DNA from 2 places in the Terribacillus aidingensis genome. Region 1 is predicted to be linked to the other one. Evidence: a T-box and tRNA genes for the amino acid it is inferred to sense, from the RefSeq annotation. Region 1 holds a T-box; the other holds one or more tRNA genes.
The links. A T-box is a leader RNA that pairs with one kind of tRNA and senses whether it is charged. The one in region 1 lies ahead of alaS (alanine--tRNA ligase), so its partner is inferred to be a tRNA-Ala.
Positions count from the first base shown of each region.

Region 2: it encodes a tRNA-Ala, which carries the amino acid that the T-box ahead of alaS (alanine--tRNA ligase) is inferred to sense. The anticodon was not compared.

Region 1 is NZ_CP159996.1:1,997,016-2,012,779, reverse strand. It holds gene ABXS78_RS10685 (RsfA family transcriptional regulator) at 1-572, opposite strand, end outside; gene ABXS78_RS10680 (replication-associated recombination protein A) at 678-1,946, opposite strand; gene ABXS78_RS10675 (Rrf2 family transcriptional regulator) at 2,105-2,524, shown strand; gene ABXS78_RS10670 (cysteine desulfurase family protein) at 2,540-3,688, shown strand; gene mnmA (tRNA 2-thiouridine(34) synthase MnmA) at 3,694-4,806, shown strand; gene ABXS78_RS10660 (tetratricopeptide repeat protein) at 4,861-5,535, shown strand; gene ABXS78_RS10655 (ATP-dependent RecD-like DNA helicase) at 5,549-7,888, shown strand; gene ABXS78_RS10650 (hypothetical protein) at 7,948-8,148, shown strand; gene ABXS78_RS10645 (AI-2E family transporter) at 8,114-9,214, shown strand; T-box leader at 9,257-9,469, shown strand; gene alaS (alanine--tRNA ligase) at 9,523-12,159, shown strand; gene ABXS78_RS10635 (IreB family regulatory phosphoprotein) at 12,227-12,490, shown strand; gene ruvX (Holliday junction resolvase RuvX) at 12,487-12,915, shown strand; gene ABXS78_RS10625 (DUF1292 domain-containing protein) at 12,929-13,216, shown strand; gene mltG (endolytic transglycosylase MltG) at 13,355-14,482, shown strand; gene ABXS78_RS10615 (O-methyltransferase) at 14,505-15,143, shown strand; gene udk (uridine kinase) at 15,173-15,764, shown strand, end outside.
Region 2 is NZ_CP159996.1:118,476-134,239, reverse strand. It holds gene glmS (glutamine--fructose-6-phosphate transaminase (isomerizing)) at 1-751, opposite strand, end outside; gene glmM (phosphoglucosamine mutase) at 1,162-2,511, opposite strand; gene ABXS78_RS00790 (CdaR family protein) at 2,540-3,823, opposite strand; gene cdaA (diadenylate cyclase CdaA) at 3,816-4,640, opposite strand; gene ABXS78_RS00780 (zf-HC2 domain-containing protein) at 4,841-5,458, opposite strand; gene sigW (RNA polymerase sigma factor SigW) at 5,472-6,035, opposite strand; gene ABXS78_RS00770 (aspartyl-phosphate phosphatase Spo0E family protein) at 6,248-6,409, shown strand; gene ABXS78_RS00765 (hypothetical protein) at 6,491-6,982, opposite strand; gene ABXS78_RS00760 (MFS transporter) at 7,042-8,262, opposite strand; gene ABXS78_RS00755 (cytochrome c oxidase assembly protein) at 8,383-9,147, opposite strand; gene ABXS78_RS00750 (DUF2243 domain-containing protein) at 9,137-9,592, opposite strand; tRNA gene ABXS78_RS00745 (tRNA-Ala) at 9,732-9,804, opposite strand; tRNA gene ABXS78_RS00740 (tRNA-Gly) at 9,808-9,882, opposite strand; tRNA gene ABXS78_RS00735 (tRNA-Leu) at 9,904-9,983, opposite strand; tRNA gene ABXS78_RS00730 (tRNA-Lys) at 10,019-10,091, opposite strand; tRNA gene ABXS78_RS00725 (tRNA-Gln) at 10,119-10,192, opposite strand; tRNA gene ABXS78_RS00720 (tRNA-Tyr) at 10,198-10,283, opposite strand; tRNA gene ABXS78_RS00715 (tRNA-Thr) at 10,292-10,367, opposite strand; tRNA gene ABXS78_RS00710 (tRNA-Val) at 10,462-10,537, opposite strand; tRNA gene ABXS78_RS00705 (tRNA-Glu) at 10,548-10,619, opposite strand; gene ABXS78_RS00700 (NAD-dependent succinate-semialdehyde dehydrogenase) at 10,949-12,337, shown strand; gene ABXS78_RS00695 (DUF4334 domain-containing protein) at 12,472-13,017, shown strand; gene ABXS78_RS00690 (S8 family serine peptidase) at 13,216-15,764, opposite strand, start outside.

The DNA.
Region 1 (15,764 bases):
GTAAGCTGTGCATTTACCTGTCGGAGACTATGGGCCTCTGCTTCCAGCTGATGAATGGTATGCCGATTCGTTTCACTAGTTTGATAACCTTGCTCCATTGATTGCAAATAGCTGATTACTTGAGATAGGTTCAGCTCATCCGCTTGCTGGCTGCTGTCGATTTCGGTTTCACTTTCAGTATGTTCACCGACAATGAATGTCTCTTGTGCAATCTCTGCTTCGAAACGGGCTGTTTCTTCATCCATTGTAATTGGGAAAGCCTGTTGTGTTTCTATTGCAGACATTACCGGTGCAGGCTGATAAATTGGTGCAGCAGCTGGTTTCTGCGCTCGTTGTTCTGCGCGCTTTTTCTCCTTGCGCTGGCGCTTGGCTATAGCAACAGCCTGTTCGTAGCGGTTGCGAATCTCGGCGTTCCAGCGGAAGCCGCAAGCTGCCGAGGTGCGATTCAGTTTGTCTCCGACTTCATCGAAGGCTTTCAGCTGAGTGCTACCTTCCCGAATATGCCGAAGCACAGTTTCGGCCAGCAATAAGTCGTCTTCATGACTCCATGCGTCTTGTCTTACTTTAACCATATGGGCTAACACTCCATTTCTTATCTGTTAATCTACAAACATAGAAAGTAATAAAAACTGTTAGCCCCATTGTTGCCACAGACTGCTGCCCGTATACCTGTAACCTTATTTTCTTTTTGTTACGCGTTCATAGACCTGTTTGAGAGCTTGTTCAAACTTACCGGTGTCAGTTGGTTCGTAATACCTTCTGTTCTTAAGAAGGTCAGGTAAGTATTGCTGCTCTACCCAAGCTCCTGGATAATCATGCGGGTATTGGTATCCGATTCCGCGGCCCATGTGTTTTGCCCCTTGATAATGGGCATCTTTCAAATGAGCAGGAACCTCGCCGACTTTGCCTGAACGTATATCCGACAGCGCAGCATTGATGCCTTTGTACGCGCTGTTTGATTTAGGAGATAAACAGAGTTCTACGATTGCATTAGCCAAAGGAATACGTGCTTCCGGGAAGCCTACGCGTTCAGCTGCCTCTACTGCTGCTAAAGCTCTGGGGCCGGCTTGCGGATTGGCGAGTCCGATATCTTCATAGGCACACACAATCATCCGGCGGCCGATGCTGTCGAGATCTCCTGCTTCAATCAAACGAGCCAGATAATGTAAAGCTGCATTTACGTCGCTGCCGCGAATAGATTTCTGAAAAGCACTCAGTACATCATAATGGGCATCACCGTCTTTATCATGAGAAAAGCTTTTCTTTTGCATGCAAGCTTCTGCTACTTCCAAATCAATGTGGACAGTCCCATCTTGTGCCGGTGTAGAGTAAGCGGCAAGCTCCAGCCCATTCAATGCTGCCCGCAAATCTCCTCCTGATGCACTTGCAAAATGCTCTAATGCTTCTTTCGTTATATCCAGCTGCATGCTGCCAAGCCCTTGGTCAGGATCATCCACTGCGCGCCCGAGTGCCTCTTTTACATCCGCCGGTTCCAGACTGTTCAGTTCGAACAGATGAGATCTGCTTCGGATTGCCGGATTTATAGAATGATAGGGATTACTCGTTGTGCACCCGATCAATGTAATCAAATTACTCTCGACATGCGGAAGAAGGAAATCCTGCTTCGCTTTATCAAGACGATGAACTTCATCCAGTATGAGAACGAGCTGGCCGCTCATCTTCGCTTCTTCTACCGCGATTTCCATATCCTTTTTCTTGTCCACTACCGCATTCAGCAGCTTGTACCGAATCTGGACGCTGGAAGCAAGCGCGATGGCCATCGACGTTTTCCCCGTACCTGGAGGACCGTAAAGGATCATCGAACTCAAACGGTCCGCCTCCACCATCCGCCGGATCATCTTACCTTCACCGACGAGATGTTTTTGGCCGATGATCTGGCTGATATCCTTCGGCCGCATGCGATATGCTAATGGTTGTCTGGCCATATTTATTCCTCCATCCTGTGTCTGCTTGTCTTAGCGTATCCAGCGACCGGGGAAAATGCAAGCCACTTGCTATCCATGTTATAATATTTTCTGGTATAATAATCGTTATTGTTTTGAAATCCGAACATTACTGAGGCAGTTATGAGGAGTTTTAAGAGATGAAAATATCGACTAAAGGACGATATGGATTAACTATCATGATCGCATTAGGAAAGCATTATGGAGAAGGACCAGTCTCCTTGAAGACCATTGCGACTGAAAATAAATTGTCCGAGCATTATTTGGAGCAGCTCGCTGCACCGCTTAGGAATGCCTGTCTGGTCAAAAGTATCCGTGGCGCCAAGGGCGGCTATATGCTCGCATCAGCCCCATCAGAGATTACGGCCGGCGATATCATCCGTACGCTGGAAGGTCCGATCACACCTGTTGAGGGGATCGAAGAGGAGGAGCCGGCTAAGCAGCAGCTTTGGCTGCGCATCCGCGATGCCGTCAGGGATGTATTGGATACGACAACTTTAGAGGATCTATGCCGTCATGGAGATGATGAGAGCCAGGATCCGTATATGTTCTATATTTAATGGAGGCAAGCAGTTATGAAACCAATCTATCTTGATCACGCGGCAACATCTCCAATGCACCCGGATGTCATCCAGGCGATGATTCCGGTCATGGAGAGCACATTCGGCAATCCGTCCAGTGTTCATGCATTCGGAAGGGAAGCACGCCATATCGTGGATGTTGCACGTGAGAAGGTTGCAGCAAGTATCGGTGCAACAGATAAACAGATCATCTTCACGAGCGGAGGCACAGAGGCGGATAATATGGCACTCATCGGTGTGGCGAATGCTTGCCGTGAACAAGGTAAGCATATTATTACGACTGCAATCGAGCATCATGCTACACTACATGCAGCCAACTATCTGGAAAGTCAAGGCTTCGAGGTGACATATCTGCCTGCTGATGCGTCTGGAGCAATTAAGCTTGCCGATCTGCAAGCAGCACTACGACCGGACACGATACTTGTCTCTGTGATGATGATCAATAATGAAACAGGTGTCATGCAGCCAATCCAAGCGATTGGTGATCTGCTACAATCCCATCCTGCTTATTTCCATACAGATGCTGTCCAAGCCTATGGAACCGAGGAGATTGATGTCCATACGCTCGGAGTTGATCTTTTGAGTGTTTCGGCGCATAAAATCAACGGACCAAAGGGAATAGGCGCTTTGTATGCAGCCGATGGTGTTCGTATCAAGCCAATCACCTATGGCGGGGAGCAGGAGCGCAAACGCCGTGCGGGAACAGAAAATGTCGCCTCCATCGTCGGTTTTGGCAAAGCAGCAGAATTGGCAATGCAAAAAAGAACGGAACGTAAAGCAGCGTATCAGCTGCTTCAAGATACGTTCATTTCTGAATTGAAGCTTTCAGGAATCGACTTTTTCATTAATGGAGAGGCAGGTCAGCGTTCCGCTGGAATAGTCAATATCAGTTTTCCGGGGACGAATGTAGAATCTCTGCTGATGAACTTCGATTTATCCGGTGTTACTGTATCCAGCGGCAGTGCGTGTACAGCAGGCTCCGTCGATCCGTCGCATGTTCTGAAAACGATGTACGGTGAAGATGACCGTGTTACAAACAGTATCCGTTTCAGTTTCGGATATGGCAACACAGCTGAATCCGTCGCAGAGGCTGCCCAGACAGTCGCTGCTATTATAAAACGTCTAACAAAAGGAAAGGAGTGACAAAGATGAAAGAAAACAAAGATATTCGTGTTGTCGTCGGTATGAGCGGCGGTGTCGATTCTTCCGTTGCTGCCCTTTTGCTCAAACAGCAAGGGTACGACGTAGTCGGCATCTTCATGAAAAACTGGGATGATACGGATGAAAATGGCTTCTGTACCGCTACAGAAGATTTCGAAGATGTTAAAAAAGTTGCTAACCAAATTGGTATTCCATATTACGGGGTGAACTTCGAAAAGCAGTATTGGGATAAAGTATTCACATACTTTCTTGATGAATACAAAGCTGGCCGTACGCCTAACCCAGATGTAATGTGCAACAAAGAAATCAAATTCAAAGCTTTCATGGATCATGCTATGTCTCTTGGAGCTGACTATTTAGCTACAGGTCATTATGCTCAAGTAGAACAGCGTGATGGCAAGACAGTCATGCTCCGCGGCATGGATGAAAACAAGGATCAAACATATTTCCTAAACCAGCTGACAGAATCAACGCTTTCTAAAGTTATGTTCCCGCTAGGCGGAATGGACAAGAAAGAAGTGCGCCGTATTGCAGCTGAGAACAATCTTGCAACTGCGACGAAGAAAGATTCCACTGGTATCTGCTTCATTGGAGAACGTAATTTCAAAAGCTTCTTAAGCGAGTACCTGCCTGCACAGCCTGGTGTCATGTCCACATTGGATGGGGTTGTGAAAGGGAAACATGACGGTCTCATGTATTATACAATCGGACAGCGTCAAGGTCTTGGTATCGGCGGCGAAGGCGAACCATGGTTCGTTGTCGGAAAGAACCTGAAAGAAAACGTTCTTTATGTAGAACAAGGCTTCGATCATGACAGTCTGTACTCCGATGCCTTGATTGCTACTGATATGAGCTGGGTTTCCGAAACAGAACTAGCAGAACCGATTACGGTAACGGCTAAATTCCGTTACCGTCAAAAAGACAGCAAAGTGACGGTAACACCGATCGGTGAAAACAAAGTACGCGTCGATTTCCATGAACCGCAGCGCGCAATAACACCAGGACAAGCAGTCGTCTTCTATGATGAGGATGTATGTCTTGGCGGCGGTACGATCGATGATATCATCAAGAACGAACAACAGCTTGAATACGTCGGTTAAAACAGAAACCCTTGTCTTATGGCAAGGGTTTCCCTTACATAGAGGAGTGAAAGAATGGATCATATTAAATCAGGAATAGAAGCTTTGCAGAAGCAGGATTTAGAGGGAGCTGCCAAGCATTTTAATATAGCTATCGAAGAAAACCCAAAAGATCCAGTTGGATATGTCAATTTTGGCAATTTGCTGATGCGGATGAATGATTTAGAGAAAGCGGAACGCTTCTTCCGCCGTGCCATTGAGCTTGATGAGAAAGCTGCAACTGCTTATTACGGTCTGGGGAGTATGTATTACACTGGTGAAATGTATGAGAAAGCAATTCAGCAACTGATGGAAGCAGTGAAGCTCGGCCTGGATGAAGGGGATGTTCATTATCTCCTTGGTATGTCCTTACAGCAGTCTGGACAGGAAAAGCTTGCACTTCCTTATTTGCAGCGTGCCGCAGAGCTTGAGGATCGCGATGCTGCTATCGTTTTCCAGTACGGATTGGCACTTGCAACCGCAGGGGAAATCGATACCGCACAACAAGTGCTGCTTGACCTGCTGGAATGGAGTCCAAAGCATAGTGATGCCCTTTATAATGTAGGTGTCGCGTATCTGTATCAGCAGCAGTTTGAACAAGCGCTCGCATATATGGATAAAGCGCTCGAAGCACAGCCCGATCATGAGATGGCCATGCACGGAAAGGCGCAAATAGAACTGATTATGGAGCAAATCGAGAACGAAGAGTAAGGAGCACAGGCGTATGGAATATGGGGAGACTGCCGAGAGCCCAAAAGGCTTTGTGAAAGGTGAATTATTGCATACGATTTTCCGGAAAGAAGAAGAACAGTTTTCCATTATCCGGATCAAGGTATTGGAAACCAACGAGACGATCGCAGAAAAGGATATCGTCATCAAAGGATATATCGGAGAACTGGACCAAGGCGAGCCTTATCTGTTTTATGGTTCGATGGTCAGTCATAAACGATTCGGTGAACAGTATGAAGTGACGGAATACAAGCGGTATGTACCCGAAACGAAGGACGGGCTCATCCAATACCTATCCAGTGATCTGTTTTATGGAATTGGAAAACGGATTGCGGAGAGAATTGTAGCGAAGCTGGGTGAAAATACGATAGCGGATGTTCTATCGAATCCGGATTTGCTGGATGGTATCCAAGGACTGAACGATGAGAAGAAGGAGCGCTTCCTCCACGACCTTCGTACACATCAAGGCTTCGACCACGTGATGGTGCATCTGTCGAAGTACGGCATCGGGCTGAAGCTTGCACAGAAAATCTATAAAGTATACCGGGATGAAGCAATCAAAGTATTGGAGAAGGATCCGTACCAATATGTATTTGATATTGAGGGATTTGGATTCCACCGGGCGGATGAAGCTGCTCGTAAGAATAACCTGGCGATGGACCATGACAGCCGGCTACAAGCCGCATGCTTGATGGTGTTGCAAGACAGCATGCAGGCAGGTCATGTTTATTTGCCGAATGATGAAGTGCTAAAACAGGCCGCAGTCCTCCTGCGCAGTGCGCAATTCGGTATTAGTGCGGAACAAATCGAAGAACAGCTTGGTGTTTTGCATGCACAGAAAAAGGTTGTCAAACAGGAAGATCGTGTTTACCATCCGATGCTTTACTTTGCGGAAACTGGTTTTTGCAGCCATATGCAGCGCTTATCGGAAAAAGTTACTGAGACGGAAATTGTTCAGGCAGAGCTCCTGAAGATAATTGGCAAGCTTGAGGAAGCGGAAACGATCAGTTACGGGAAAGAACAGTTCGAAGCAATCGAGCAAGCGCTGCAATCGAAGGTGATGATCTTGACCGGGGGACCTGGAACAGGTAAAACGACGGTTATCAAAGGATTCATCAAAGCGTATGCGGAAATACACGAACTTTCGCTTGATCCAAAGGACTATAAAGATAAGGATGAGAGTTATCCATTCGTCTTGACTGCTCCAACCGGACGTGCGGCTAAGCGGATGCATGAGTCAACGAATATTCCGGCCAGCACGATCCACCGGTTGTTGGGTTGGGACGGTAACGACTCATTCGAGCGGGATGAAGATAATCCGCTAGCTGGAAGGCTGCTGATCGTCGATGAATTTTCCATGGTCGATATTTGGCTGGCAAACAGATTGTTCAAAGCTATTCCGGATGATATGCAAGTACTGCTTGTCGGAGATGAAGATCAGTTGCCTTCAGTTGGTCCTGGGCAGGTACTGTCGGATTTACTTCGTTCAGAGGCTGTACCGTGTGTGATGCTCAAAGATGTGTATCGACAGAAAGAAGGCTCCAAAATCATCACGATTGCCCATGCTATCAAGAACGGGACATTATCACAAGAACAACTGGAAAAGGACAAGGATTTCAACTTCATTCCTTGCCGGGAGCATCAAGTGGTCGATGTCATCACTCAGATTGTTGGCCGTGCCGTCGAAAAAGGCTGGGATATGCGTGATGTCCAGCTCCTGGCTCCGATGTATCGTTCGCAGGCAGGTATTCATGAATTGAATAAGCAGCTGCAGCAGCTGGTCAATCCCAAGGACAAGGAGAAGCGGGAGATGGCAGCAAAAGACGTTATTTTCCGAAAGGGTGACAAGGTCATCCAGCTTGTCAATGATCCGGAGGAAGGTGTCTTCAATGGAGACATTGGAGAAGTTGTCGCTTTGTTCCGCGAAGAAGAGAATGTCGAGCAGAAGGAGCAGCTTGTCGTTGCATTCGAGGAGAAGGAAGTCGTCTACGAAAGCAAGGATTTATCGAATTTGATGCATGCGTATTGTATCTCGATCCATAAATCCCAGGGCAGTGAATTTCCAATCGTTATTTTGCCTGTCGTGCCAGGATATCGCAGAATGCTCCGCAAAAATCTGTTGTACACCGGGATTACGAGGGCACAGCGTTCTTTGATTCTAGTTGGGGAAAAACAGGCATTTCTGCAAGGAATTCAAACAGAAGATACGAACCAGCGCTATACTTCCCTCGTGGAACATCTGGGTGGCTTCCACGAAGCGGGGGATGACATCGATCGGATGCTGCGTGAGGCAGAAGCAGAGCAGGAAGATATCTCTCCATACGATTTCATGTAGTATATACAAGGAAATAATTGGACATTCTAACATGTAAAAAGGATTTGGAGTGATCCAACATGTTGAAATGTCCGAATTGCAGCAGCAAAGATATCGGAAAGATAGGACCGGAACAATATTATTGCTGGGGCTGTTTTATTGAATTGTCGTATAAAGATGAGATGCTCTCCCTGCATCAAGTAGAGGAAGATGGCTCGTTGAGTTCCCTTGATGATTTGTTCACAGATGAAGAACGGAAATGCGACGGCGCATCATTCTAGTAATATGAAAGAGGCATCCCGTCTTTATCGTGTTCTTCTTTGGATGGTGACGATAGTCGTCGCCTTGCTGCTTTGTTTTCTGCTGATCAAGCTATACCCATTTTATCGTTCGTTCCTCCTGTTTTTAGGCGGACTATTCCTGCCTTTCATCATTGCAGGTTTGATTGCTTATTTGCTTCATCCGATCATCGATTTTCTTGCGTCGTGGCGACTGCCGCGCTGGCTGTCCATTTTGGTTATATATACGCTGTTTTTTGGTCTTACAGGATTCCTGCTGTACAAAGGCTTCCCGGTATTGATCAGTCAGGTAAAGGAATTCAGTCATAATTTGCCGGCATTGACACAGCGCTATGATCATTATGTGCAATTCATGTATGAACGGACAGCGTTCCTGCCGGAAACTGTGCATGATCAAATGGACGCTGTTTTACGTGGCTTGGAACAGCGCGCAGAAGGGTTTCTAAAAGATCTCTTGCATATATGGAATAAGCTGCCGCAAGTAGTCATTTTTCTTGTCGTTACACCAGTCATCGTATTTTATATGCTGAAAGATACGGATAAAATAGGCAATGCTGGTCTCTCGCTTCTGCCACGCCGTTACCGCAGCAGAGTTAAAGGCTTAGTGCTGCGTATAGATAATAATCTAGGCTACTATATTCGCGGAGTCCTGCTTGTGAGCTGCATTGTCAGTCTTCTGACTTGGACTGCATTCACGCTGATCAAACTGCCATATTCCTTGGTGCTCGCTTTATTGGTAGGAGCAACGAACATCATCCCATACTTCGGTCCGATCATTGGGGCAGTTCCTGCTATACTCGTCGGAATAACTATCAGCCCGAAAACGGCTCTCCTTGCTGGAATAATGGTTTTTATCATTCAATTGATTGAAGGGAACCTGCTTTCTCCCTTCATCGTCGGAAAAAGCATCCATATCCATCCGCTTCTGATCATTTTTGCTTTACTTGTCGGCGGGGAACTTGGGGGTATAATCGGTATGATCGCTGCTGTTCCTTGTCTGACGATAATCAAAGCCTGCCTGGATACAGCAAAGGAGACGGATGTTTGACAAAATCCGCTTTTTTATCTATACTAACGCTTAGATTTATAGCGAAAAGCGATGAAGGTACAAGTACATGACGTCCTTTTATTAAGAGAGGAGATTCCTTGGCTGGAAGAATCTCCATAAAAGTGTGATGGAAAGCTATACCGGAGCTCTAAGTTAATCCTTATCGGCTGCGCACCGTTATCCGCGTCTAAAGGTGATAGACCATTTTCCGGTCTATAATCAGGGTGGTACCGCGATCATACTCTCGTCCCTGCATATGGCAGGATCGGGAGTTTTTTGTGTGTTTACATAATAAAGGAGGCATTTTTATGGAAAGATTAACGTCTGCTGAAGTAAGACAGAAATTCCTCGATTTCTTCAAGGAGAAAGGACATAGTGTCGAGCCAAGTGCTTCACTTGTGCCGATAGAAGATCCTTCGTTGCTATGGATCAACAGTGGCGTTGCAACGCTGAAGAAATATTTTGATGGGCGAGTTGTGCCAGAGAATCCGCGTATCGTGAATGCACAGAAAAGCATCCGTACAAATGATATTGAGAATGTAGGCTTCACTGCCCGCCATCATACGTTTTTCGAAATGCTTGGAAACTTCTCGATCGGAGACTATTTCAAGAAGGAAGCAATCCTTTGGGCATGGGAGTTCCTAACAGATAAAAAGTGGATTGGTTTTGATCCGGAACGTCTATCTGTAACGGTTCATCCGGAAGATGAAGAAGCGTATCAAATGTGGCGTGATCTTGTTAAATTGCCGGAAGAGCGAATCATCCGTACAGAAGAAAACTTCTGGGACATCGGAGAAGGCCCGAGTGGTCCGAACTCTGAGATTTTCTATGATCGCGGAGAAGAATACGGCAACGATTCATCTGATCCAGAGCTTTATCCAGGCGGTGAAAACGAGCGCTATCTGGAAATCTGGAACCTTGTATTCAGTCAATTCAATCATAATCCGGATCACACATACACACCGCTTCCGAAACAGAACATCGATACAGGGATGGGACTGGAGCGTATGGTTTGTGTCATTCAGGATACGAAAACGAACTTCGAAACAGATCTTTTCATGCCAATCATCGAGAAGACAGCGACGTTTGCGACAAAAGCGTATGGTGAGACAGCAGCAGACGATACGGCATTCAAAGTTATTGCCGATCATATCCGTACTGTATCCTTCGCTATCAGTGATGGCGCGCTTCCTTCCAACGAAGGCCGCGGCTATGTACTCCGCCGTCTGATCCGTCGCGCAGTACGCTATGCAAAGAACATTGGTATTGAAAAGCCGTTCATGAAACAGCTAGTACCGGTCGTTGGTGATATCATGGATGCCTTCTACCCGCAAATACTCGAAAAACGTGAATTTATCGAGACAGTCATTCAGACAGAAGAAGAGCGTTTCCATGAAACGCTTGCGGATGGTCTGACTATCCTGAACCGGATCGTAGCAGAAGAAAAGGAGAAAGGTAGCAATGTCTTCCCTGGAACCGAAGTATTCCGTCTCTATGATACGTATGGCTTCCCGAAAGAGCTGACAGAGGAATATGTCAGTGAAGAAGGCTTCACAATCGATGAAGCAGGTTTCGAAGAAGAAATGAAGCAGCAGCGTGAACGTGCGCGTGATGCACGCCAGAAAGTGAACAGCATGCACGTGCAGGATAGCGTTTTGCAGGAAGTGGAAGCAGAAAGCACCTATGTCGGTTATGATCGTACAGAAACAGATACAGCTATCCTTGCGATCGTAAAAGATAAGCAGCTTGCTGATGTAGCGGTTGAGGGAGACGAAATTTTCTTCATCCTGGAAGAAACGCCATTCTACGCAGAAAGCGGCGGGCAAGTAGCCGATGAGGGCTGGGTGACGACGGAGACAGCGACAGTATTCGTACAAGCAGTCAAGAAAGCGCCAAAAGGACAAAATCTGCATCAAGCAGTTGTGAAGCAAGGACAGATTCAAGTGAAGGAAATCGTCCATGCAAAGGTTGATACAAGCAGACGTCAGCACGTAGTAAAGAACCATACTGCGACGCATCTATTGCATCAGGCTCTAAAGGATGTATTAGGTACACATGTCAATCAGGCAGGATCTTTAGTTGCGCCTGATCGTCTTCGATTCGACTTCTCTCATTTCAATGCGGTAACAAAAGAAGAATTGGAAAAGATAGAGGAAACCGTCAACGAAAAAATCTGGGATGAGCTTGCTGTCAGCACATCTTATCAAAGCTTAAGCGATGCGAAAGAGATGGGCGCGATGGCGCTGTTCGGTGAGAAATACGGTGATGTTGTACGAGTTGTTCAAATCGGTGATTACAGCCTGGAGCTATGTGGCGGTGTGCATGTTCGAAACACGTCCCAAATCGGCCTATTCAAGATTGTTTCCGAAAGCGGTATTGGTGCTGGCACGCGCCGAATCGAGGCAGTCACTTCAAAAGAAGCTTACCGGTTCACGCAGCAGCAGCAGCAGATTCTTTCACAAGCTGCAGCAGAACTAAAAACATCAAACGAACAAGTACCTTCCCGAATTGAAGCGTTATTCGCGGATCTTAAGGAAGTTCAGCGTGAGCGCGACAGCCTGCGCAGCAAACTGTCCCAGCTCGAAGCTGGCAACATATTGGATAAAGTAAAAGAAGTAAAAGGTGTTAAAGTGCTTGCAGAACAAGTGGATGTAGCAGATATGAACCAGCTACGCGGTATGGTCGATGATCTGAAACAAAAGCTTGATAGCGGTGTTATCCTTCTGGCAGCAACAGCTGAAGGCAAGGTACAGCTAGCTGCTGGTGTATCCAAGGACTTGATCGGACGCGGTCTGCATGCAGGTAACCTGATTAAAGAAACTGCCAAACGCTGCGGCGGCGGTGGTGGCGGCCGTCCGGATATGGCGCAGGCTGGCGGTAAGAATCCGGAGCAGGTTCCGGATGCACTTGCATATGCGGCAGTTTATGTCGAAGAGCAGCTTTGATTTTCCAAATCCGACAGAAAAGTATATACTGAAAAAAAGACTGGCAATTTAAGCGAGGTGGCTTCACTTGAGTTCGATGGATAAAACGATGAAATTCAACTTTCCGGAAGAACCGATGGACGAGAATGTCCGGGAAGTACTAATGTCCGTATACGAAGCATTGCGGGAAAAAGGATACAATCCGATTAATCAGATTGTCGGCTATCTGCTGTCTGGGGACCCAGCTTATATTCCCCGGCATAAAGATGCCAGAAACCTGATCCGCCGCATGGAGCGGGATGAGATTGTGGAGCAACTGGTAAAATTTTATTTGGAACAGAATAAATCATGACTGACATACTAAAGACGATGGGATTGGATGTCGGATCGAAAACGATCGGTGTGGCAATCAGCGATGGACTTGGCTGGACGGCCCAGGGTCTGACTACAATACATTGGAATGAAGCAGATTTTGAAACAGCAAAGAATGAATTGGAGCAGATCATTCAGCAGCATGGTGTACAGAGAGCTGTCATTGGCTTGCCGAAGAACATGAATGGTACAATCGGTCCCAGGGGAGAGGCTTCACAAGTCTTCTCCCAATGGATCAATGAGGAATTCAAGATCGAAACAGTGCTTTGGGACGAGCGTCTGACGACGATGGCAGCAGAACGAGTACTGCTTGAAGCCGACCTCAGCCGTAAAAAACGCAAGAAAGTAATCGATAAGATGGCAGCAGTCATGATTCTTCAGGGCTTTCTGGATTCGAAACAATAAGGAGTGTAGCCAAATGGCATTGGAAGAAAAAGAACGTATCATCATCCCGGACGAAAACGGGGAAGAACATTTATTCGAAGTCTTGTTCAATTTTGACGTGGATGAAACAGGACACTCATATATTGCGGTCGTACCGGCTGAACAAGCTGATGCGGACGATGAAGTCGAAGTGTTCGCTTTCCGCTACGAAGAAAAAGGCGATGACAAGGATCTGACATTATTCCAGATCGACACAGAGGAAGAATGGGAAATGGTCGAAGAAATGCTGAATACACTTACTGATGAGGAAGACGGCATCTAATTTGTAATAGGCAGTCCTCTCTTTCCGATAAGGCAGAGAGGATTTTTTCTTGCAGCTTTATCCGCATAAATTGTCGGACGGGTGGAGACCCGCTTGACGTTTGTTGTATAATAAGGCGGATAAAGGAGGAAAGATAGCTTGACTGCCTCGAATGATGATCTTTTTCAACAGAATCGGGACAGAAGAATGGAGGAAGCAAGCGTCGTGCGGAAAATAGTTTTAATGATCATATCCGTAATAATCGTACTTCTATTGATTGGTGCACTCGGAACCTTTATCTACGTGAATGCCAGTATGAAAGCTGTCGATTCAGACAATGATACAACACAGGTTGTCGAAGTTCCTATGGGAGCTACTGCTAGCTCAATCGGTAAATCCCTGGAGGAGCAAGGTCTGATTAAAAATGCTTTCATCTTCAGGCTGTATGTGAAGTTTTCTGGTGAAGCCAACTTCCGCGCGGGAAACTATGAGCTTTCCCCTTCCATGTCCATGCAGCAGGTCGTCGATGAATTGAACGATCCAGAGGCGGGGAATACCCCCTCTGCATCTGCTGCAGTTCCGGAAGGATCCGATATCGAGGAGATCAGCGTAATCCTGTCTGGGTCATTAGGAATAGACCAGCAGGCTTTCCTGGATAAGATGAAAGATGAAGCTTATATCAAACAGCTCATTAGTGAATATCCGGATTTTCTGACGGAGGATATTTTGAATAAAGATATACGTTATCCGCTTGAAGGATACTTATTTGCGGCTACTTATAACTTTACATCCTCTGATGACATCACTGTAGATAAGGTGGTTCATATGATGCTGGATAAGTCTCAGCAGATTATTTCACCATATTTGGATGGATTCAAACAAAAGGAATTGAGCGTGCATGAAGCGTTGACATTCGCTTCGCTTGTCGAGAACGAAGCAAGGAATGAAGATGAGCGGAAAAAGATTGCCGGAATCTTTTATAACCGTCTGGCAGACGATATGAGGCTGCAGACGGATCCTACTGTGCTGTATGCATTAGGAGAGCATAAATCTCGCGTGTATTACAAGGATTTGGAAGTGGATTCACCTTACAATACATATCAAATAAAAGGGCTTCCTGTCGGCCCGATAAGCAACTTCTCAGAGAATGCGCTCGAAGCCGTGGTCCAGCCGGAAGAATCCGATTATTTGTATTTCCTCGCCGGGGACGATGGAGAAATTTATTATGCACGGACATTCGATGAACATGAAGAATTGATTGAGAAGCATATGCACTTGGATGAGTAAGCAGGTAAAGTGAGGAATTAATATGTTACAAGCAATAATGGGTTACTTGGAGGAGTATGTGGAGTCTTCTCCTGAATGGGCTAAGAAATTGGAGGAGCTTGCTGCAGAAGACCGTGTACCGATAATGGAGCCGCTTGGGATACAATTTTTGATGCAGCTGATTCGGCTTCATCAGCCAGACAAAATATTGGAAATCGGGACAGCAATCGGGTATTCAGCTCTAATGATGCGTCACGCGAAACCAGATGTCAGCATCGTGACCGTCGAACGTGATGACGTACGTTACGATCAGGCCGTCACCCATATCCAAGCGCAAGGCGCTCAGGATGATATTTTGATCCTTAAAGGCGATGCATTCGATTTGGAAGACAAAATAAAAGCGCATGCCCCGTACGATTTTGTCTTCATCGATGCAGCCAAAGGGCAATATCAACGTTTCTTCGAAGCTTATAGCGAGATGCTCAGTGAGCGAGGTGTCATTGTCAGTGACAATGTTCTATTCAAAGGGTATGTGGCGGACGATAGTGAAGCTACACCACGCAAAGCTAATATCGCAAAGAAGATCCGAAAATATAACGACTGGTTATTCCAGCATGAAGCGTTCCACACGACGATCCTGCCGGTAGGCGATGGAGTAGCTGTCAGTGTGAAGAAGAAATGAACGAGGCAGTAGGAAGAGGAGTAGGAGCAATGGCAAAGAAACCTATCATTATCGGTGTTGCAGGAGGATCCGGATCAGGGAAGACGTCTGTTACAAGATCCATCTACAAACGGTTTACAGATAAGACAATTCTAGTGATCGAGCAAGACTCGTATTACAAAGATCAATCTCATCTTCCGTTCGAAAAACGTCTCAATACGAACTATGATCATCCATTCGCCTTCGATAATGAATTGCTAATGCAGCATTTACAGGCACTTGGTGAGCAGCAGGCGATAGAGAAGCCGATCTATGATTACAAGATCCATACACGTTCTGAAGAGACAATACCAGTTGAACCGAAGGACGTTATCATTCTGGAAGGAATACTGATCCTCGAGGACGAGCGACTGCGTGATATGATGGATATAAAGGTGTTCGTTGATACAGATGCAGATCTACGGATTATCCGCCGTTTGCTGCGTGATATTAAGGAACGCGGACGGACAATTGATTCAGTTATCGAGCAGTATGTGAATGTAGTACGTCCGATGCATTTGCAATTCATCGAACCAACAAAGCGGTATGCAGATATTATCATTCCAGAAGGCGGAGAAAACCACGTAGCCATCGATTTGATGT
Region 2 (15,764 bases), 1.7 Mb from region 1:
AGTGATCGTATGTGCCTTTTTCTGTATCGGCTGCATCGATTTCCGTTTTGAAGCTATCGCGTTCTACTGTCGTACCGTCAAGCAGCTGGATTTCCACGCTGTCACGGCGAACGATAACGATTTCTTTGTCACGGATCTCTTTGTACGTATCTGTTTCGCGAAGTGTTGCCATCGCGTCACTTGCTACGACGTTGAAGCCTTCGCCGATACCTACAAGCAATGGGCTTTTATTTTTTGCCACAAAGATTGTTTCTTTATCGTCTTTATCGATCATTGCAAGGGCATAAGAACCAGTAAGCAAGCTGACCGCTTTACGGAATGCTGCTGCTGTATCCCCTGTCTCTTCATACATTTTCTCTACAAGCTGTACAACGATTTCTGTATCGGTATCACTTTTCAATGTTACGTCAGAAAGATACTCTTTACGGATGTCGACATAGTTCTCGATTACACCGTTATGCACAATCGTGAATTTGCCAGAAGCGCTTTGGTGCGGGTGCGCGTTGTCTTCGTTCGGTGCACCATGTGTCGCCCAGCGTGTATGGCCGATTCCCATTGTGGATGAAACGCTATGATCTACTTTTTCACGCAATGCAGCAATGCGCCCTTTTACTTTGAAAAGGTTCACGCCTTGCTCATTTTCGATTGCGATACCAGCTGAATCGTATCCGCGATACTCCAGCTTCTCTAGTCCGTTAAGCAATACTTCCTTCGTATCATTCTGTCCAATATATCCTACAATTCCACACATGTCGTTGTTGTCCTCCTCAAGACTTGGAAGGGGCAAACGAACGGCCTGCGCTAAGCTTAGGGGCGTTGTTTGCCCCTTTCTCGTTTTATCTATTTTTCACATCTTGTTTTGTCCTTATCCAGAGAGTCGCCTCTCTGCTTTCAGCTCTAAAACATGACGACTGAGATGTGTGCAATCGGGAGGCATCCGCCGAATGGTTCGATAAACCTCCACCTCGTCAACTTACCCCACCGCTCGGGATAAGTCCTGGCGCTTTTATGATGTTGTAACCTCTATCCTCACTTTCCTGCTCGAATGACTAACCTCTTCATTTTACATGAAGGAAATCATGTTGGTCAATTCTTTCTTGCATGTAAATAAAGTATGCGCAAAGGTAGTGTTCCGTTCCCCTGCGCATACATACTTTGGTTTTATTTAGTTCCCAGTACTTGTTCGATGACAGCAACAACTTTATCTGCATATTTCTCACAGTCTTCTTTCGTTGGTGCTTCCACCATTACCCGTACAAGCGATTCCGTACCGGAAGGTCGTACAAGAACGCGTCCTTGATCACCAAGCTCCTGCTCAACTTCTGCGATGGAGTCAAGGATTTGCTGGTTCACAAGTGCCTCCTGTTTATCTGTTACCGGCACATTTTTCAGGATCTGCGGGAAGATCTCTACTTCTTCAGCAAGCTCGGACAGCTTCTTGCCTGTTTCTTTCATAACATTGATCAGCTGCAATGCTGCCAGCATCCCATCACCAGTTGTCATGTAATCCAGGAAGATGATATGACCGGATTGCTCACCGCCAAGATTGAAATCACCGCGGCGCATTTCTTCCATCACATATCTGTCGCCGACAGCTGTCTTGTTGCTCTTGATATTATGCTTATCCAGCGCACGGTAGAAGCCGATATTACTCATGACGGTCGATACAACTGTGTTGTGACGCAAACGTCCATAATCGTTCAGGAATTTAGCACAGATGTACATGATTTTGTCACCATCGACGATTTGTCCTTTTTCATCGATAGCGATCAATCTGTCACCATCACCATCGAAGGCAAGTCCGACATCTGCTTCTTTTTCCAGAAGGAAATCACGCAATGTTTCTGGATGCGTGGACCCGACGTTTTTATTGATATTCAATCCATCAGGCGATGAACCAATCGAAGAGATATCCGCTTCCAGATCCGCAAACAAGTGAGTCGCAATGGAAGAAGTTGCTCCATGGGCACTGTCAATCGCAATGTGAAGCCCTTCGAAATCGTTATCGATCGTACCTTTCAAGTATTGAATATACTTTTGGCCGCCTTCGAAATAATCATTGATCTGACCTAGGTCAGCTCCGGATGGACGAGGCAGTTCATCTGTCTCTGCATCGATCAACTGCTCAATTTCGTTCTCCTGCTCATCAGAAAGCTTGAAGCCATCCGGACCGAAGAACTTGATTCCGTTATCCTGTACAGGGTTATGGGAGGCAGAAATCATAATACCTGCAGCTGCTCCCATATTCTTTGTAAGATAAGCAACACCTGGTGTACTGATGACACCGACGCGCATTACCTCAGCCCCGATGGACAGGAGGCCCGCAACTAGCGCTCCTTCAAGCATTTCACCAGAAATACGTGTATCCCTGCCGATCATCACTTTTGGTCTGTCTTCACTTGTCTTTGTCAGCACATAGCCGCCATATCTGCCTAGCTTGAAGGCCAGCTCCGGGGTGAGCTCCTCATTCGCAATCCCCCTGACGCCGTCCGTTCCAAAATATTTTCCCATTGTTACCTCTCCTTCACATGGCTCACAGTCACTGTGTCTGTGTATCTGTATTCGTATCTTCTTCACTCGTTGCATTTTCTGCGGATTGAACAGTTATTGTGGCTTCGTCCTGGCTCGGGGTAAGCTCGATGTTCTGAGGTCCTGATACATCGATCTGGACTGTCTGCTCCCCTTCTTCCAGGCCGCTTCCATCAATTGTCGCCGTAATATCGTCAGCCGACAAGCCTTCGATTTCACTCTGCGCTCCACTTACTGTTACATCGATCTGCTCATTCTGCGGATCTGTTAGCGTTGCTTCCAGATCATCAGGCAGGTCTTCGATTGTAACCGGAACGTTCTCGATTGTCGTCTCGCTCGTTTCTTCCAGCTCGATATCAACTGATACCTGCTCGTCACTTGCTGAGCGTACATTATCCGGCAGCTGCAAGTCCGCATCTATCGTCTGGTTCTCAGTCACCTTGGACAAATCAATCTCTTCGGTACTGATCGAATCGATACCATCCAATGTATCCTGAGGTGCATAGATTGTCACTTCCTGTTTTTCAGGTGTGAGCGAAGCAACAGACACATCATCTGGCGCTTGCCCCTTTGTCTTTACTTCTACAGGGACAGTCTTGCTCGGATTGCTCACCTGCACCGAAACTTCGACTGTTTCCGGCTGTACATTCACACTCAGCTCATTGCCCTGGGCGTCATATACTTTTACAGGCGCTTCCCTGCTATTAATGTCAGCATCTATTTCTGTCAGATCCACATAAGCACGCACACTGGCAATTTGGTCGATGACCTCTTGTGTACTTACGATTGAAACCGTCTGAGGTTCCACAGTGGAGCTGTCAACTTGGAATCCTGCTGCCATTTGGTCTTCATTGGTATAGCCTACGTTTACGTTAAATTGCTGTGAAGCTTTTTCTTGAATTGTCACCTCAATCGAGGCTGGCTGCATATATACCTGCAGGTTGTCCGAGACATTTTCGTAATGCAGCTTCACTGTATGCGTGCCGGTATCCAGATCTCTCAGATCGACATACGCTTCATAGTTCTTCTGCTGTATCGCTGCCGTTACATCACTTGCCGGCCCGACAAGCTGCATCGATACATACTCCGGAACGCCGCTGACAACATATTTCGAGTCATCGATCCGGATGCCGACAGGTGCATCCACTGTGTTTGTTTCATCCGAGCTGGTGATCGGAACCTCACCCGCACGGTTATCTACGTCCGATTCCGCACTTACATAGGCATAGAGAAGGACAGCAAACACAAGCGATACAACACGCAATGTCCATGGACTCTTCAGCCATTTATCCATTCTTACCCCTCCATCTTCTCGCCTTGGAACCGGAAGCTGGTACGCCTACTTCTCTATCGAGGATCTCTTTCAAAGCATCTGGCGTGATGTCACGGAACAACTCTCCGTTCTTCGTACAGGAAATCGCCCCTGTCTCCTCTGAAACGATGATTGTCAGTGCATCTGTCACTTCACTGATCCCCATAGCCGCCCGGTGACGCGTCCCAAGTTCCTTGGAAATGAACGGACTCTCCGATAGCGGCAGGTAGCAGGCAGCCGCTGCAATCTGGTTTTCTTTCAGAATGACAGCTCCGTCATGCAATGGCGTATTCGGGACGAAAATATTCGTGAGCAGTTCGAATGTCAGGTGACCATTCACCGGAATTCCTGTCTCGATATAATCTCCCATACCTGTCTCGCGTTCAATCGTGATCAGCGCACCGATTCGCCGCTTCGCCATGTAATTACAGGACTTTACAATCGCTTCTATGTTCTTATTCGTTTGTTCTTCCTCCGATCGCACGTTCCGGGAGAAGAAGCTGCCTCGTCCGAGCTGCTCCAAAGCACGCCTGATCTCCGGCTGGAACAAAACGACGATGGCCACGAATCCCCACGTAATCGCCTGCGAGCTCAGGAAGGCGAGCATCGGGAAGTCGAGTATCTGCTCACTGCTCAAGAAAGCGATTATAACAACGATGAAGATCCCCTTCAGCAGCTGAATCGCTTTCGTTCCCCTTATGAGCATTAAGACTTTGTAGAAAATGAACCATACTGCTGCAATGTCCACGATAATCCGCAGTATGGATAATATAGAAAGTTCACTTAATCCCCCAAACATGGATACACGTCCTTTTATATATGAATAGCTCGAATTTCTTCGTACATTATAGCACAGTTCCCCTTTAACAGTCGCTTACCAACAGAGGGAGTAATTTAACCTTACTGTCCCCTGTTATCTTAACGTAATACAGGCTTGTACTGCCAATGATATAAAGGTAAAAAAAAGAGAGCCCTCTTACAAGCAGCTCCACTCTAACATTAAAATGTAACTAATTCTTTTATATGATACCAAGCCCAGCCGAATATCCGGTCAATTTCCTGATATTCACCTGATATATTATCAACAGAAGCCATATTCACATTAGCACCAGGATCTTCGACGAGGTCGCCATTGATGATGGTGACATCGCCATCCACCTGACCCCTTATATCCAAATCACCGTTTTCGACAACCAGGTCCCCCTTGACTGTGACGCCCTCCGGTACAATGACGAGATCATTCTCTACTATCAAACCCTCTTGCTTCGATACACTTACACTGCTATCACTATTCCAAGCAGATAATCCGCTTGTGAACATGAATAGGAAGAATACTGCAGCAGCTGTGATGACAGGGTGCGTACGGAACCACCTCATATATCCGACGCGCTTCTTTTCTTTCGGCAAGTTCGCCATGACACTGGCGGTGAAGCCGGCCGGTGCACTCAACTCATAGGCAGCGCCGCTAAGCAGGCTTTCCGTCTGTTTGAGCTCACGGTAATGCTGATTACAATCTGGGCAGGTCTTCAGGTGCTCCCGAAGCTGCTGTGCTTCTTCCTCCGAAGCGTCTCCATCCAGATACAGATGCATAAGCGCAAGGCTTTCTTCGCAATTCATGTGTTACCCCCCTTTATACGTGGCGCAGTTTTTTCCGTAGTAGCTCTCTGCCACGGTGGATACGCGTCTTCACTGTCCCGAGCGGCAGGTCCAGGATTTCGCCGATCTCCGCTAATGATAAATCATCCAGGAACCGCAATACGATAACACTGCGGTACTTTGGCGGAAGGGACAATATTTCCTTGTGGATATAACTTTGAAGCTCCATGCTTTCGACTTCTTCCTCAGGCAGTGCCTGATCGGCCGCCAGCTGGGAATACATATCCAACCCCTCTGTTCCCTTCACCTCGGCATCCAGATGAAAATCAGGCTTTTTCTTCCGCAGACGATCGATGCTCAAATTCGTTGCGATCCGGTAAAGCCATGTGGAGAATTTCCGGTTCTCGTCAAAAGAATGGATGTTGGTGTAAGCACGGATAAATGCCTCTTGGGCGATATCCTGCGCTTCGTGGCTGTCTCCGACCATTCGGTATACGATATGGTACACCTTGTTCTGATAAAAGGAAACAATTTCCTCGAAGGCCGCATGATCACCCTTCTTGACGTTTTTTATATGATATTTTATGATGTTCTCCATGAAAATCCTCCCGCCTAACTGCGGCTTCTTGATAACGAATGACGTTCCGAAAAGGTTTCACTTTCCCAAAAAAATATCTTATTTCAAACCTTAAAGTGGGCCAGCAACAGTTTTTTCTTGTTTTTTATATTTTTTTAAAAAAATGACGTTTTAAATAAAAGAGCAAAGGGTAATCTTATCAGCAAATAGTATATCAGATTCTGGAGGTCAAAATGGTTACATTAGACAATCTTTTGGAAAAAATCGAACAGACGCGCAATCATATGCTAAACCTTTCACGCCGCATGCCACTTACATCCGAAGCAGTTGTCACAGCAAGCGTACAGCTGGATGATCTATTGAATGAATATGAAAAGCAGAGAAAAAACATGTAGTGCCAATTAACAGCCTGTAAGGGAAGCTGTTAATTTTTTTTTTGCATAAAAAAAGCACGTACACGAGGTACGCACTTTCTATTAATGGCGATCTTCTGCCCAAGCACCTTGTTTAAGGAAGTAAGCTTTCACATCGTTATGAAAACCGACACTCGCCTCAAGCGGGAAAGCATCCCCGCCTGCTCGCTTGTAGCAGTCAGCAAACCAGGCAATCATCACCTGTTCATCCGCTTTTTCAACAGCGTCCTCCTGCAGTTCACGGAAAGCTTCGAATGCATCACTAGCCGTATCCGGCAGCTGGAAGTACGGAATCTCCTCTGCCACTTCTTCACTTCCGCCAGCGTATTTATCGCCCATTTCATCATAATAGCGTTCATTACCATCTGCATCGAGTGCATAATACATGATCGTCAGCTCAAAAGCCATCGGCTCCTTGAACATACGAAAAGCAATTTTCTCCACTTCCGGGAGGAAAGGCAGCTGGAAAATCTGCTTCAATTCGTTTATTACATCCTCCGAATGCTTCTCCAAGGTGACACTCACTGCCTCCGTATAATCTTGTATGGTAAACAAAGCGTTACCCCTCCTTCTTACTCTCGCTCTACTTTACCATACAGGAGTGTAAGAACGCATCAAGCAAGCGTCTTACCCTTCGTTTCTTCTCCAAGGAGCCAAACTGCCGCTGCAGCAACGAGAACTGTTACACAGAATAGAAGGAAAACAGTGCTGACAGATATACCTAACGCGCCTCGATATCCAATCAGCAATGGCCCCAGGATTCCACCGATCCTCCCGGCAGTTGCTGCGATCCCCGAGCCTGTTGCACGGATAGCAGTAGGATACTGCTCAGGGGTATAAGCGTATAAAATACCGTAAGCTCCCAGATTGAAGAACGAAAGCAGCATGCCCGCTGTCAGCAGCATGCCTGCTGACTCCGCATTACCGAACAGCACTGCGCTGATAGCCGTACCTACCAGATAAATGATAAGTATCGGCTTCCTTCCTACCTTCTCAATCAGCCAAGCAGCAGAGAAGTAACCTGGCAGCTGGGCGAGTGTCATGATTAAGACGTACTCGAAGCTTCGCACCATATCGAATCCCTTTTCTACCATCACACTCGGCAACCACAGAAACATGCCATAGTAGCTGAGCATAATGCAGAACCAAACAATCCAGAGCATCAGGCTTCGTTTAGCAAATCCTTTCGCCAGCAATTGACGGATACCCGACATGACAGAAGTTTTTTGTTTCAGCTTCGTATAAGACGGTGAATCCGGCAGATTCTTACGGAGAAAGACTGCGAATAACGCAGGTATAGCTGTCAGCAAGAGAGCAACTCTCCAGCCGTAATCCGGGATGACGAAGTAAGAGATAATTGCCGCAAGCAGCCAGCCGACAGCCCAGAAGCTCTCCAGCAGCACGACCATGCGCCCTCGTCTCTCTGGTGCTACAGACTCCGACACTAATGTAGATGCAACCGGCAGCTCCCCGCCGAGTCCTGCACCGATAAAGAAGCGCAGCACAACGAAAATAAAGTAAGAAGCTGCCAAAGCGGATAATCCGCTCGCTATGGAGAAAATCAAAATCGTGATCATAAAGACCGTCCGCCGGCCTACACGGTCCGCCATAATTCCGAAAACAAATGCCCCAACAGCCATTCCGATGCTATTGATACTGCCAATCCAGCCCGCTTGCTGGGATGATAATCCCCAATCCAATGTCAGCGCCGTAATAATAAAAGATAAAATACCAACATCCATTGCATCAAACAACCAGCCTGTTCCGACAATCCCGAGCAGCTTTCGTTCTGAAATCGGTTTAGTTGTTTTATGACCTGCTACTGTTCGTTCCATTCCAGCACCTCTGCGAAAAGTATTATGTGACACATTAAGTTTACAGGTGTCTTGACACTTTGTAAATCGGTTACAGCGGTATTTTTACCAAAAATAGCAGCAATCATCAAAAAAGCTGCCTTACTCGGCAGCTTTTGCAGCAGATAATGAAGTTTTAGGCGCAGCCGCTTGATACCATTGCCAGCACAAAATGACGATTATAGTGAGATCGATCAGATCACCGCCATAGTACATTAACATTGCTCCCTGCCGCGCATCAGCAGGAGCTATGCCCATAGGCGGATTCGCGTACAAATACTTCGACAGTATGCCGTGTCCTGCAAGGGCAAAGACAAATACGATCACCCGGTAAAGATAGCTCTTCCGGTATGGGACGGGATCTGTATACAACATAGCCAGCGTGAATAAATAACCCGCAGCAAATACATGCAGATGGACCAGCATCGAAACCAAGGCTGATTCATGCATGAGATGGAATAGGTGCGTTGTATAGAGAAGCCATAGACCTCCGATATTCAGTACGGCTGCAGTGATCGGATGAATGAGGAAACGTGCATATCTGCTGCGAAAAACACGAGAGACTGACCTTGCTCCCGATTGCGAAAGCGCGCGCAGGAGCAAGGTTACAGGCTGCGATAAGATGAGCAGCAAGGGTCCAAGCATCCCGAGCAGCAAATGCCCAATCATATGATAGACAAAGCTATGGTGCGCATGCATTGCTATTGGCCCTGCAACAGCCTGAAGGCCGATTACAATGCCGCTTACAAATAACACAAGCTTGCGCAGCGGCCAGGTTTTGAAGCGCTTCGCAGAATACTTCATTGCCAGCAGATAAGACAGTATACAGCAGGAGGCTATAATCAGAGCTAATCTTTCAACGTACATGCTCTTTCCCCCTCGAAAGACGGATACACCAAATACCCGCTGCTATCAACAGGACAGCGATTATGTTCCAAACCAAGTCATAATAGAAGATATCGACTCCATAACGAATCTGGTGAATGCGGAACAACTTATGCTGAATCAGGCCATCATACAGCTGGAAGACACCACTTCCCACCAAAACAGCACCACTCCATCTAAGTGGAATAAGACCTCTGCGTCTGCGAAGATCAGCAAAAAGGAACAATCCTCCAACCGTCGCAAACCAGCTCAGCGCATGAAAGAAACCATCCGATACAAGCCCCAAAGTCGTAGAAGACAAATCGTAAAAATGATGCCAATGCAAAAGCTGATGAAACACAGCTTCATCGATGAATGCAACCAGACCAACACCGAACATAAATCCAGAAAAGATATTCCTGCGTTTATATGTAGATCTATCCTCCATTCGTATCCTCCTACCAAAAGACTTTTATCTAAACTGTTTCCCGATTGGCTTAAGAATAAACAAAAAGGCATAGGAGATTTACTCCTATGCCTGAAAAATGAAAAAAAAAACCGCCCAGATGGACGATTTTTCATATGAGTGGAGCCTAGCGGGATCGAACCGCTGACCTCCTGCGTGCAAGGCAGGCGCTCTCCCAGCTGAGCTAAGGCCCCATATGGAGCGGAAGACGGGATTTGAACCCGCGACCCCCACCTTGGCAAGGTGGTGTTCTACCACTGAACTACTTCCGCTCAGCAGTATAGTAATGATGATGCGGGTGGAGGGACTTGAACCCCCACGCCGAAGCACTAGATCCTAAGTCTAGCGTGTCTGCCAATTCCACCACACCCGCGTAATAGAAACAGTTACTGGAACTGATCTATAAAGTGAGCCATGAAGGACTCGAACCTTCGACCCTCTGATTAAAAGTCAGATGCTCTACCAACTGAGCTAATGGCTCAAAAACATTCTATTGAAAAGAAGTAAATGGCTGGGCTAGCTGGATTCGAACCAACGATCACGGGACCAAAACCCGTTGCCTTACCGCTTGGCTATAGCCCAATAAATGGTGGAGGGAGTAGGACTCGAACCTACGAACCCGATGGGAGCGGATTTACAGTCCGCCGCGTTTGGCCAACTTCGCTATCCCTCCAGCATAAGTGGTGCCGGCCAGAGGACTTGAACCCCCAACCTACTGATTACAAGTCAGTTGCTCTACCAATTGAGCTAGACCGGCAAGTTATTTAATTCATTGACTCGAACGTCACGAATGATATCATATCATTATCCAAACAACTTGTCAACACTTTTTAATTACTTTTTTAAGCAAGTGGTGGAGGATGACGGGCTCGAACCGCCGACCCTCTGCTTGTAAGGCAGATGCTCTCCCAGCTGAGCTAATCCTCCAAAAACTTGATGACCCGTACGGGATTCGAACCCGTGTTACCGCCGTGAAAGGGCGGTGTCTTAACCGCTTGACCAACGGGCCAGGATGTCTGTTTTTCATCGTTACGTTTTTCGTAACTCGAAACTGACAAGAGTTATTATATACAGGAATGCAAGGCTTTGTAAACCCACTTTCTTAATTTCTTTTAATTCAGATAATTAATCAGTAGATTACACCCCTTCTCTCTTGCCAAAAACCCCGTTACATCAACGTTTATAGCTATTTTTATCACTTCTGTTCTTCTTGCATATTTTCCTCTCAAAACAGGAATATAAACATGAACATCAAAAATTGTGAGCATTTTTTTGTCTGATAGAAAAAATCCTTGTTATGCTTTTACTATGAAATAAACAAGAAAAGGGGCGTTCGACATGACTGAAACATTCGATGTAACGAATCCAGCCACCGGTGAATTGATCAAAAGAGTAACAATCGATTCAGAAGAAGCAATAAACGAGAAAATAGAAAAAATCAATCAAGCCTTCCCTTCCTGGTCCCGAACTTCTGCAACGGAACGCAGTAAGCTCCTCCGCGCTTGGCATGACAAGATGATAGAAAACAAAGCAGAGCTTGCTGCATTGATGACAGAAGAAAACGGCAAGCCGCTAAAAGAGTCAGAAGGTGAAGTATTATATGCAGCTGGCTATATCGAATGGTTTGCAGAAGAAGCAAAACGTGTATACGGCCGTACCATCCCTGCCTCCACTACCGATAAGCGTTTGCTGGTAACTCGGGAAGCAGTCGGTCCAGTAGCCGCAATCACACCTTGGAATTTCCCAGCAGCAATGATTACAAGAAAAGCTGCTCCAGCATTAGCTGCGGGCTGTACATTCATTATCAAACCCGCACCAGATACACCGCTGACAGCCATACGGTTAGTCGAAATGGCTCATGAAGTCGGAATTCCGGAAGACGTTATCCAATATGTAAATGCTGATGGCGAGATGGTAGGGAAAATCTTCACCGAGCACCCTCATATCCGGAAGATTTCCTTTACCGGCTCTACTCCTGTCGGCAAACTGCTCATGAAACAGAGCGCCGATAGTGTCAAGCATGTATCCATGGAGCTCGGCGGACATGCTCCGCTTATTGTTGATGAGTTTGCAGATATTGACCGTGCTGTGAAGCATGCCCTGGCATCAAAATTCCGGAACGCGGGACAGACATGTGTTTGTGCCAATAGACTGCTCGTCCACGAATCCATAAAAGACGAATTTACAACAGCCTTCACTAAAGCTGTATCCGAAATGAAGGTAGGTCTTGGTACAGAAGAAGGTGTAGCAATCGGCCCTGTCATCAATAAGAAAGGCTTTGATAAAATTGTGGCTCAAATTGATGATGCAAAGTCCAAAGGCGCTAAAGTCCTTACTGGCGGCACGTATAATGCAGATGCCGACAAAGGCTACTTCTTCGTCAATCCGACTGTTCTTGATCACGTAACGGATGACATGGACATCATGCATGAGGAAACATTCGGGCCAGTTGCTCCGATTACCACTTATACAGAAATCGATGAAGCGATTCGTCTGGCAAATGATACACCATATGGCTTGGCGGCATACTTCTTCACAGAAAACTATCGCCGCGGACTGTATATTGCCGAGAACCTGAAATATGGTATTGTCGGCTGGAATGACGGCGGTCCATCTGCCGTTCAAGCTCCATTTGGCGGTATGAAGGAAAGCGGCGTCGGCCGCGAAGGCGGAATCGAAGGAATTGAGCCTTATCTGGAAACAAAATATATCTCAATCGGTATATAAAAGAAGGACCCGTCACTGACGGGTCCTTCTTCTTATATCTTTAGCATTAGTTGTCACTGCAGCATGTCCAGAATAAATCCTATGATACTATTAGATTGGTCTTGAAATATCTTTATCACAAAGGAGTTGGACAGATGGAGAATATCGATCTCCTAAACGTAATATTACGTAATGGTACATCACAAGAAGATGCCCTTGCTTTTTATGATCAGCTGGATATTGTTGAGCCAGAAGAAATGATTGGGATGTGGAAAGGAGAAGAAATCGTAACTGGACACCCACTGGAGGGACTTTTAACAGCATCAGGTTGGTACGGAAAAGAATTTATCGATGAAGAACATGTCCACCCTTTAGTTTTCAAAAAAAGTAATGAGGTTCTCTATACTATTAATCCAAATTTGCTTCCTATCAATTTTCTTTTGCAAAGCTTGCATAACATTCCCAAGAAAATCCTCCCCTCATCTATGACAATATTACGACCTATCCTAAAAACAAATAAGAGTAAAGCAAGGTTACGAAAAGTAAAACATAGAGGGAAAGTTACCTCAGCAATGATCTACGACAATAAAGGGATAATAGATGTTTTTAGAAAAGTTGATGCAAACACGCTTTTAGGTATTATGGATATAAAAGAACAATTTCCAGATAAAGCTTTCTTCTTTATATTAAGGAAAGTGTAAGCCTAATTATTATTAGTGAATTAAACTAGACAAGGGTTAATCCTAATGGTACATACCCTTTGCGCCAGTTCCGTCTTCCATATTCTTTCATGAAGCTATTCCTCAATCTTGTGTCCGAAAGCTTAAAAGCGATGTCGTATCGATGATTAACGATAAAAAGAAGGGCCTCTCCAATAATTCGGAGAAGCCTCTTCTTCGTTATTCCACAAATACCTTTCCAGCTGCAGTTGCTTCCGTCTCATTCCCGAATGCATCTGTTGCTTTCACGACCACATCCGCTCCATCTAGTTTCGCAGATGACGTTGCTGTCCAGTAGCCTACATAAAGGCCATCTTCGGTTTCCCTCATCGGCAGCTCTGTAGCTTGGGATGATGTCCGGAAATTGGTCAGCGGTGCCTTCAAGTAGAAGGTCGCATCCTCTAGACCAGGCTCTGATTCGAAGGAGATCACAACTGTTTCACCAGGCTGCACTTCTGCATCCTGATCTGGCTTCACATTTCCCAGTACAGGCGCAGTGTAGTCTGCTTCCAGCTCGATAACTTTCCTTGCTTTATTTCCTGCCTCATCTGTCGCGACTACTTTAATTTCATTGACGCCCTCATCCAATAGGATACGTTTGGAGAAAGTCCCGTCTTCATTTACATCTGTTTTCGCACCATTGATTGTCAGCTTGTTCAAATAATCATCTGATGCTGTCCCTGTAACAGTTACCGTCTCTTTATTTGTCTTGGAACCATCTACCGGTGCTGTAATCGTTAATTCCGGTGCCGTTTGATCCCGGATTATCGTCACTGGTTCAGATGGGGCTGTGCTGCCATTTTCCAGTTTTGTGACGGCTGTCAGACTGTTTTCCCCTTCTGTCAGCTCTACTTCCGCTGCAAAAGCTCCTTCATCCGATGCTTCTACTGACACAGCAGCCTCACCGTTATTACTGATCTCTACTGTCCCGCCAGGTGCGGCTGTCCCTTCCACTGTCACACTGTCTTCTTTCGTGACTGTGTCTGGTGCAGGCGACGTGATGACTGGAGATTGTGCTTCGTAATCAACAAGAGCACGAATCATGTAGTTCCCGTCCTCTTCCGGCACAGGGCTCCATTCCCCACCTACGTTCTGCCAGCTGCGGCCGGAGAATTCTCCGTCTTCATCCGTCGCCAATGCAGGAGTATTCGGATTCGGATCTGTTTGGACATAAAGAATATAGAAATCAGAATCTACTACAACGCCTTCTCCCGCCAAATCAACCTGAGTCCATTCTCCATTCCGGAGTGCTTCCCCAGTAATTGGTCCGGCGAGCTTCTTACCTGGTGCACCGTCTTCACCGGAATCATCATAGATTTCAACTGCAAAGTTCGTGCCTCCTGGTGTCGGGAAGCTTTCATCCCAGAAACGGAATAATCCGCCTGTCACCTGTGCTGAAGATTGCCCTTCCGCCAGCGTGAATTTAACTGCCCAGCCATTTCCGCCATCATAGAAGGCATGTGCATTCTCAGCAGTTCCATCATCATAGCCGATCTCTCCTGCAAATCCGATGAATGGCTCCAGCTCAACGTTTTGTTCTGTCGCTTCATCCGCATTCACCGTGACTTCGAATTCTGCTCCTTTGAAGGATGGTGCCGTGATTTTAAGTGTGTACGTTCCTTCATAAGCAGTCAGCGTATACGCCCCGCTCTCATCGGTTTGTACTGGTTGTATGGCCGCATCCTCGACTACATATACGTTGGCACCAGCAATCGGTTCACCTGTTTGGGAATTCGTCACAGTGCCTGAAACTGTTCCTTCCGCAATAGGGTCCAGCGTGAAATTCTGTGTAACGGCAGATCCCTCTGTTACGGTTACTGGTGCTGTGCTGGAGTGGAAGCCGTATGCGGAAGCCTCCAATGTCACATCACCTGCAGCCTGCAGCAAGCGATAGCTGCCATCTGCTGGATCCGTCTGTACGCTCCGGCCCGTTTCTTGTACTGTCACTGTTGCATCAACCGGTAAAGCAGCTGGGCTGATATCAGATGGATCTGCTTTTCCATCCGGCAGCGTTGGACCTTGTACATTTTTGATCGGTGTTGGAGCAAGCTTCTTCGCATCTACCTTCTTCTTACTCTTTGCACTATCCTTTGTCTGCTTTGCGTCCTCTTTCACCTTCTTTGTATCTTTCATAATCGAGGCAGAGGTGTTAGAGGAATCCGAAATGGCTACATCATCGATATACCAGCCTTGTTTGCTGATGCTTCCGTCCGTCTCCAGATGGAAACCTACGTAAACCGTTTGTCCGGCAAAGTCACCCAAATCGATTTGTTCAGCAGACCAAGCTCCATTTGCTCCATTGTACGTGCCTACCTGCTCCCAGCTCTCCTTGTCCGTCGAAACGACCACATGGCCATAATCATAACGGCTTTCCAAGTCGAACCATGTTTGGAACTGCAAATACGCTTCTCCATCCTCTGGCACTGCTACCGGCGGAGCTAGCAAAGTCGCATCTGCATTGTTTGGATAAGCACCTGTTCCGTATACATTCTCGCCAGAAGCTGCTGCCTCAGGGCCGTCAGCTGGGGCTCCCCACTCCCAGGAGTTCTGATCACCAAATGATGTCCAGCCAGATGGCTCCTCTTCAAAGTCCTGGCTATAGCCAACTGTCAGTGGTGCAATGAGCTCCACTTCGTACGTATCCGTCTCTGTTGTATTGCCGCCAAAGTCGGTCACGACAAATTTATATGCGAGTGAGTCACCTGTTGTCGCTTCCGCTGGCAGCACCG